2 regions of the Frankia sp. BMG5.23 genome follow, and region 2 is predicted to be linked to the other one. Evidence: predicted binding sites of a transcription regulator. Region 2 holds the regulator's gene; the other holds the start of a gene.
What was found. Region 2 encodes LexA, which represses DNA repair genes until DNA is damaged. Its sites were predicted from a motif close to CGAACNNNNGTTCG; they were not measured.
Positions count from the first base shown of each region.

Region 1: a site for LexA is predicted at 1,731-1,744, ahead of dnaB (replicative DNA helicase). Genes of this name have one in related genera too.

Region 1 is NZ_JDWE01000022.1:15,783-20,197, forward strand. It holds gene BMG523DRAFT_RS12015 (antibiotic biosynthesis monooxygenase) at 1-170, opposite strand, end outside; gene dnaB (replicative DNA helicase) at 337-1,695, opposite strand; gene rplI (50S ribosomal protein L9) at 2,306-2,752, opposite strand; gene rpsR (30S ribosomal protein S18) at 2,762-2,998, opposite strand; gene BMG523DRAFT_RS12035 (single-stranded DNA-binding protein) at 3,049-3,606, opposite strand; gene rpsF (30S ribosomal protein S6) at 3,670-3,996, opposite strand; gene BMG523DRAFT_RS12045 (hypothetical protein) at 4,247-4,415, opposite strand, start outside.
Region 2 is NZ_JDWE01000010.1:110,177-114,591, forward strand. It holds gene nrdR (transcriptional regulator NrdR) at 189-734, opposite strand; gene BMG523DRAFT_RS07310 (LysM peptidoglycan-binding domain-containing protein) at 1,064-1,462, opposite strand; gene lexA (transcriptional repressor LexA) at 1,767-2,537, shown strand; gene hflX (GTPase HflX) at 2,603-4,063, opposite strand.

The sequences.
Region 1 (4,415 bases), on a different contig from region 2:
ACCCCGCGGGTCATCCGCGCGGAACGACAGCCCGGCGTGCCGACGAGCTCCGCACGCACCCCGTGATACGCGGCGACGAAATCGTCCTCGCTGCCCGGTTTGATGTCGAACCGGGCAACTTCGAGGACCGCCCCGGCGGGCCGCCCGCCGTCCCGCCTCTCACTCGCCATGGATGATCCTGAAACTCATACCGCCCAGTCTGGCAGCATCGGGAGATCTGCGGTCCGCCAACATGAACCATGACCACGCCAAACACACCCGGGCACCCACCCGGGCCGCTGGCGGGCCGCTGGCGCTCTCCACCCGTGGGCCTCGTCCCGCTCCCGGGCCGAGAATTCAGTTCGCCATGTCGACGAACCGTGAGTAATGACCCTGGAAGGCGACGGTGACGGTGCCAGTCGGCCCGTTGCGGTGCTTGGCGATGATGAGGTCCGCCTCGCCGGCGCGCGCCGACTCCTTCTCGACCGTGTCCTCCCGGTACAGCAGGATCACCGCGTCGGCGTCCTGCTCCAGGCTTCCGGACTCGCGCAGGTCGGAGACCTGGGGACGCTTGTCGGCCCGCTGCTCGGAGGCGCGGTTGAGCTGGGAGATGGCGACCACCGGAACGTCGAGCTCCTTGGCGAGCAGCTTCAGCGACCGCGAGATCTCGCTGACCTCCTGCTGACGGTTCTCCACCTTCTTGGGCGACGACATCAGCTGCAGGTAGTCGAGGATCACCAGACGCAGCTCGTTACGCTGCTTCAACCGCCGGGCCTTCGCCCGGACCTCCATCATCGTCAGGTGCGGGCTGTCGTCGATGAACAGCGGGGCCTCCGCGACCTCGCCTATCCGGCGGGCCAGGCGACCCCAGTCGTCGTCGGTGAGCCGGCCCGTGCGGATGTTCTGCAGGGACACCCGCGCCTCGGCGGACAACAGCCGCATGGTGATCTCCATGCGGCTCATCTCCAGCGAAAAGATGACCGACGCCATCCCGTTCTTGATCGACGCCGCCCGGGCGAAGTCCAGGCCGAGGGTCGACTTGCCCACGGCCGGCCTGGCCGCGACGATCCACAGCTGGCCGCCGTGCAGGCCGTTGGTCAGCTCGTCGAGGTCGACGAAACCGGTGGGCACCCCGGTCAGCGAACCGTCGTGCCCCTGGATGGACTCGATCTCCTCCAACGCCGGGTTGAGCAGCTCCCCCAGCGGCAGGTAGTCCTCGTTCGTCCGGCGCTCGGTCACCTCGTACACGGCCGCCTGGGCGCGGTCGACGACGTCGCTGACGTCCGGAGCCGCGCCGTAGGCGAGCTGCACGATGCGGGTGCCGGCCTCCGCGAGGCGGCGCAGGACCGCCTTCTCCGCGACGATACGGGCGTAGTACCCGGCGTTGGCCGCAGTGGGCACGCTCGAGATGAGGGTGTGCATGTAGGCCGGACCGCCCACCCGTTCGAGCAGATCTCGGCGGCTGAGCTCGGCGGCGACGCTGATGACGTCCGCAGGCTCCCCCCGGCCGTAGAGATCGCCGATGACCTCGTACACGAGGCCGTGCGCGGGACGGTAAAAGTCACCCGTCCGCAGGACCTCGACGACGTCGGCGATGGCGTCTTTCGACAGCAGCATGCCGCCGAGCACACTCTGCTCAGCGGGCAGGTCGTGCGGGGGAGTCCGGTCGAACTCTGCACTCCCACCGGAACCACGCGAGATCTCGGTGACGCTCACGACGCACCCTCCCGGGACTCCCGTAGACCCGTATTCGAACGTATGTTCGTACAGATCGGAACCGCTGTCAACGACCGCTCCGCCCCCGACCGGCCGGGGCTTCCAGCAGGGACCGAACGGGCGGCGCCCGGTGAGCCTCTCGCCGGGCGCCGCCCGCGTCACCGAAGGAGGCCTGGCCCGATCAGGCTAGAAGTACCTTCCTCGGCCTGGAGGGTCCGACCTTACGGACCGGCGGGCACACCCACCAAAAAGTTATCCACAGGCCCTTGTGGAAAAGCTGTGGGCAACCGGCCGAAACCTGGGGAGGACATCGGGACGGAAATCGGAAACCTGTGGACACCCGAGACCACAACCTCGACGAAACCTAGCTGGCAGGCGCCTGCATCCCGAGTGCCCTGTGGATGAGAAAAAGTTTCGGATCTGGTCGTCGCCCCTTGCCCCACACACAACGAACTCCCCTGGCCGACCACCTGAGACGGTCGGCCAGGGGAGCCCGTACAGCGAGCGCGGCGGTACAGCGGGAGAAACGGCGGATGCCACCCCGTCAGACCCGCCTGACCTCGGGCCCATCCGGCCGCGATCAGGCCCGCCCTGCCCTGGTCAGACCTGATCAGGCCTGCGTGACCTGGAGCTTCACGGTCGCGGTCACCTCGGGATGCAGATGCACGGCGACGGTGTAGGCGCCCAGGGACTTGATCGGCGTGGTGAGCTCGACGCGGCGCCGGTCGAGCTCGGGGCCACCCGCGGCGGTCACCGCCTCCACCACATCGGCCGCCGTCACGGAACCGAACAGGCGGCCTTCCTTGCCCGCCCGGCTGGTCAGCTCGACCTTGAGGCCACCGAGCTGACCGGCGATCTCCTGAGCGTGCCCGAGATCGCGAACCGCGCGGGCCGACCGGGCCCGCTTGATCTGCTCGACCTGGCGCTCCGCGCCCTTGGTCGCGAGGATCGCGTACCGGCGGGGCACGAGGTAGTTACGCCCGTACCCGTTCGCGACCTCCACGATGTCACCCGGACTGCCGAGACCGGGGACCTCCTGGGTCAGGATGAGCTTCATTGCCACCCCCTACCGGGCCGAGGCGGTGTAGGGCAGCAGCGCCATCTCGCGGCTGTTCTTCACCGCCGTCGCCACGTCGCGCTGGTGCTGGCTGCAGTTACCGCTCACCCGACGGGCCCGGATCTTACCCCGGTCGGAGATGTACTTGCGCAGCAGCGAAGTGTCCTTGAAGTCGATGTAGTCGACCTTGTCCTTGCAGAAAACGCAAACCTTCTTCTTGGGCTTGCGCACGGCCGCCTTGGCCATGGGTGTGCTCCTACCTCGTTGTGTCGTTCGCGAGGACGACGACCGGCCGCTCAAAACGGTGGCTCGTCGGAGTAGCCGCCGGCCGGTTGCGACCAGGGGTCATCGATGGGTGCTCCACCACTACCGCCGCCGTAGCCGCCGCCGGCCGGAACGCCCGCGGGAACACCGGCAGGTGCGCCGGGGGGCGCGCCGGCAGGCGCGCCGTAGCCGCCTCCGCCCCCGTAACCGCCGCCACCACCGCCACGCGCGGCCTTGACGACCTTGGCGGTGGCGTAGCGCAGGCTCGGACCGATCTCGTCGACGTCGAGCTCGATCACGGTGCGCTTCTCACCCTCGCGGGTCTCGAACGACCGCTGCTTGAGGCGGCCGGTGACGATGACCCGAGCGCCCTTCTGCAGCGACTCGGCGACGTGCTCCGCCGCCTGGCGCCAGATGGAGCAGCGCAGGAACAGCGCCTCGCCGTCCTTCCACTCGTTGGTCTGGCGGTCGAGGGTGCGCGGCGTGGATGCGACGGTGAAGCTGGCGACCGCGGCACCGTTCGGGGTAAACCTCAGTTCGGGGTCGTTGGCTAGGTTGCCGACGACGGTGATGACGGTTTCACCGGCCATGGGCACTCTCCCGGAGATCGGCGGCCCACGACGGCACGGGGACTGCCGTCGCCGCGGACCGGATCATGCCGCCGCCCGGCGGCTCTGACGTGGCTTCTTCGGCTCTGGAAGCCGGATGACCTTGGTGCGCATGACCGACTCGTTGAGGACGAGCTGACGGTCGAGCTCGGCGACGACGTCGGGCTCCGCATGAAGGTCGATGACGGCGTAGATGCCTTCGTGACTCTTGGCGATCTCGTAGGCGAGCCGGCGCCGCCCCCAGACATCGACCTTCTCCACCACGCCGCCGCCCTGACGGACGACACCGAGGTACTGGTCGAGAGAGGGCGCGACAGTGCGTTCCTCGAGGTCAGCATCGAGGATCACCATGAGCTCATAATGACGTGCCAAGGCTGAACCCACCTCCTGTGGACTCTGGCGGCCACGGATCTTCCGTGGCAGGAGGGACCGCGACCGGAACCTGTGCCGTCTCGAACGTGCTCGACGCGATGGATCTGAGAGGGAACCGCCCGTCAGCACATCCGGACGATCATCAGGGCACGCGGGCCACCCGGAGGCGCGCCGACCAATCATGACGAGTGGTCGGCCTGGACCAGCGGATGGACACACGTACGCCGGCGCACGGCATGTCCGGCCGAGCTTACTCGATTCCCCCGGGGGCCCTGGCGGCCCCGACCACGAGAGCCACGCGAAGCCACGCCGTGAACACCCCGGCGAGGCAGACGAGGTTCACCGTGATCAGGAGGCCACGCATGTGCCGGGAGGGGGAGGGATCCGCGAGGGCGAACACGAGCACCGCGAGCGCCGCG
Region 2 (4,415 bases):
CACGCGCACGGCAAACACACGCACGGCGAACGGCACCAGCCAGGTCGAGCCGGGCCGCATGCGTGCCGTCCGGGAGGTCCGCGGTCCTCGCACGGCCGCGACGCGGGATGTCACCCGTCGCCGGCGGGACCGGGCCGGCACGGCGAGCCAGGGCGATGTATGACGCTTTCGGTCGAGCGGTCCCGGCCCTACCTGCTATGCACCTGCTGGGTGCCGATCACCGGCGAGACATCGACGGCGCCACGCGGGACCGGTCGTGCTGGTCCATCCCGCGTGGTGGGAGGTCCGGCGGCCTCGGAGCGCAACGCGGCGATCGCGGACTCGAAGTCAGTCAACGACTCGAAGGCCAGGTACACCGAGGCGAAGCGGAGATAAGCCACCTCGTCGAGCTCACGGAGCGGACCGAGGATCGCCCGGCCGATCGCCTCCGCGGGCACCTCCGCCGACCCCGACGAGCGGACGGCGTCCTCTACCCGCTGCGCCAGAAGCGCGAGATCATCATCCCGCACCGGCCGGCCCTGGCAGGCCTTGCGGACACCGGCGATGACCTTGGCCCGGCTGAACGGCTCGGCCGCCCCACTGCGCTTGCGAACCTGAAGGGACGCCTCCTCCATCGTAGTGAACCGGCGACCGCAGGACAGGCAGGACCGCCTGCGGCGGATCGCCGAACCCTCCTCGGCCTCCCGACTGTCAACGACGCGACTGTCCGGATGCCGGCAGAACGGGCACCGCACGCGCTACGCCTCCTTCGCCCGCGCCGGAGCCGACCGCCCCGGACCGGGGATGAGGGACACCGTTGAGGACCCGGCATCCACGCCGGACAGACCACCTTGTGGATGGACCGCCAGCTCCCCGCGGAAGACCTGTGGAACAACCTGTGGATGACTTACACCCCGGTAAGCACCAGATGTTGTGTCCAAGGTAGCGCACGGCCCCAGAGATGAGGACAGCACCCCCGTATGGTCCGTGTGGTCCGCATCGCACGTGGCACCGCACGTGGACGAAAGACGACGGTGCGCGAGAACCCTGCGCCGAGACACTCGTGGACCCGGGAAGCCGGGCGTCAGGGAAGGAGTAACGACTGGCCCGGGGCGATCAGTGGTGACCGCAGGTGGTTCAGCCGCATCAGCCGGTCCACCATGACCCGGGTGTCGGCGCTCTCGTCGAGCGCCACTGCCACCTCCCACAGCGTCTCCCCCGGCATGACCAGATGGTGCCGCGGCGCCTCCGCGGTATCCGGCCCGGCAATCGACACCCCAGGCATGATCATGATTGCTACCGCCACGACGACCGCCACGACGATCGATACCACCACCACCCGACCCCGCCGGGTCAGCCGGAGCGGCGGGGGTGCGGGCGGGCGACCCGGCGGGGGTGCGGGCGGGCGACCCGGCGGCCGATGACCCACCCGGTCCCTGGCCATCGACAGGTCGACGACCCGCGCCCTGTGTGCGGATCCCACGGCACCCTCCCGTTCCGACGACACCGAACACCGAAGATCGAACCTTCGTTCGATCGAACGCGTGGTCGATTGTCGCATCGGGAACCGGAAACCGCCAGGGACACGCTCGAACAGACGTTTGAGATTCTGCGACCCGCCGGTTACCGTCGAGTCGGTCGGGTGTGAACCGGGCGGTTTCCCCCGGTCACGGACGGCGGCGAGTCGGTGGGTGACCGCTTCCGGAGCGGGACGGTCCGCCGTGCGGTCGCCGGCCGGCCGGTGGCCGCACGGCGGAAGAAAAACGCGACGAGGAGAGCGGTAAGCGATGACTAGCCAAGGCAGGGGTACGCGCCGGGGCGGAACCCGCGGCAACGTGCGAGCCTTTCCCGAAGGCCCCACGGACGCGGGCCTGACCCCCCGGCAGCGCAGGGTGCTGGAGGTCATCCGGGCCGCGGTGGAGCGGCGCGGATATCCGCCCAGCGTGCGGGAGATCGGTGAGGCGGTCGGCCTCACCAGCACCAGTAGTGTGGCTCACCAGCTCAAGGTGCTCGAGGAGAAGGGCTACCTGCGGCGGGACCCGAACCGCCCGAGAGCGATGGAGGTGCTGACCGTCGAGCACCCCCGGCAACGCGCGGATGTGGGCGCGGGCGCGACGACGGTGGCGGGCACGATTCCCATCGTCGGTGAGGCGGCGCCGGGCACCACCGAAGGAAGCAAGTCGGACGCGGCCTACGTGCCGGTGCTGGGCCGGATCGCCGCCGGTGGCCCGATCCTGGCCGAGCAGGCGGTCGAGGACGTCTTCCCGCTACCCAGGGAGATCGTCGGCGAGGGCACTCTGTTCCTGCTCCGGGTCGTCGGCGACTCGATGATCAACGCGGCGATCTGCGACGGTGACTGGGTGGTCGTCCGCCAGCAGCCGGTCGCGGACAACGGGGAGATCGTCGCCGCAATGATCGACGGGGAGGCGACGGTCAAGCGTCTGCGGGTTCGGGACGGCAAGATCTGGCTACATCCGGAGAACTCGGCCTTCGCCGACATCCCCGGTGAGGATGCGACCATCCTCGGCCGGATCGTGGCTGTGCTCCGCAGGGTTTGATGTGGATCGGCCGGCCGCCCGGCGGGCGGCCGGCCGGGTTGCCTCGCGTCTGATCGCTCCTGGGCTCAGGCCCGGTAGGCGTGCAGCTCCGCCGCGAGTCCCGAGGAAACCCGGGCGGACAGCCGGGTACCGGTCTCGGTGTGCTCCATCGTGAGCACCTCGCCGTTCGCGTGCACCCGGGAGACCAAGTCGCCCCGGGTGTAGGGCACGAGCACGCGCATCTCCACGTCGGGATGCGGCACCCGGGCACAGAGCGCGTCGACCAGCGCGGCCAGCCCCTCGCCCGTGCGTGCCGAGACGAACACGGCGTCCGGGGCGAGCTGGCGCAACCCCGCGACGACCGTCGGCTCCACGGCGTCCACCTTGTTGACGACGATCAGCTCGGGAACGCCGCCCGCGTCGATGTCGTTGAGAACCTCGCGCACGGCGGAGATCTGCGCGGCCGGCTCCGGCGATGATCCGTCCACAACGTGCAGGATGAGATCGGCATCGGCGACCTCTTCCAGCGTCGAGCGGAACGCCTCGACGATCTGATGCGGCAGATGCCGGACGAATCCGACGGTGTCGGTCAGGGTGAAGGCCCGGCCGTCCGGCAGGGTCGCCCGCCGCACGGTCGGATCAAGGGTGGCGAACAGCGCGTCCTCGACCAGGACACCCGCGCCGGTCAGCCGGTTGAGCAGCGACGACTTACCGGCGTTGGTGTAACCGGCGATCGCCACGCTGGGGACCTCACCCCGCCGCCGGGCGGAACGCTTGGTCTCCCGCACGGTCGTCATCGCGGCGAGCTCGCGGCGCAACCGCGCCATCCTGGCCCGCAGCCGCCGACGATCGGTCTCGATCTTCGTCTCACCGGGACCACGGGTACCGATGGGCGCCCGGCCGCCGCCACTGGCCGCGGCCCGCGACATCGACTCACCCCACCCACGCAGCCGGGGCAGCATGTACTGCAACTGCGCGAGCTCGACCTGGGCCTTGCCCTCGCGAGAGGTCGCGTGCTGGGCGAAGATGTCCAGGATGAGGGCCGTCCGGTCGATGACCTTTACTTTGACGACCTCCTCCAGCTGCCGCAGCTGACCCGGGGTGAGCTCGCCATCGCAGACCACCGTGTCCGCGCCGGTCGCCGCGACGACCTCGGCGAGCTCGCGGGCCTTGCCCGAACCGACGTAAGTCGCGGCATCCGGCCGGTCGCGACGCTGCACGAGCGCGTCGAGCACCACCGAACCGGCGGTCGTGGCGAGCGCCGCGAGCTCCGCCATGGAGCTCTCGGCCGACCGCGGGGAACCCGACGTCCATACGCCGATGAGGACGACACGCTCCAGCCGCAGCTGCCGGTACTCGACCTCGGTGACGTCGTCGAGCTCGGTGGCGAGACCGGGAACCCGCCGCAACGCGGCGCGATCCTCCAGGTCGAAACCGTCCCCAGAATCGTCGAAGAAGTTCGGCAGGTAAGACGAATCGGCTTCGGTCAGCTTGATGAGGGATCTGTCGAGAGTGGACGCATCGAAGGCGTCAGCAGGAAGTGTCATACCATCCGTTCTCAACGCGGCCCGCTACCGCACCATTCCGCGATCATTCCGTGCCGCTTGCTCCGGCCGGGCCCCACGACCCGGTGGCCCGAGGAGGATCCGCCGGACCGGAAGACCCTGCCGCACTCGTGGCGCGCCTCCCCCTCGTTTCCCGGCGAATCCCGTCGCCAACCAGGGTCCCACGTCACCACGTCGATCGCGAACCGTTTTGCCGCCCCGCCGACGTAGCCTCTGCGACGTGTACCACGAGTACCACGAAAGACGGGCCCACCGCCTCGCCGCGACGATCTGGGACAGCTCGGGCCGCCCGACTCCCCCTGGACACCCCCCGGACACCACGCGGACGACGGCG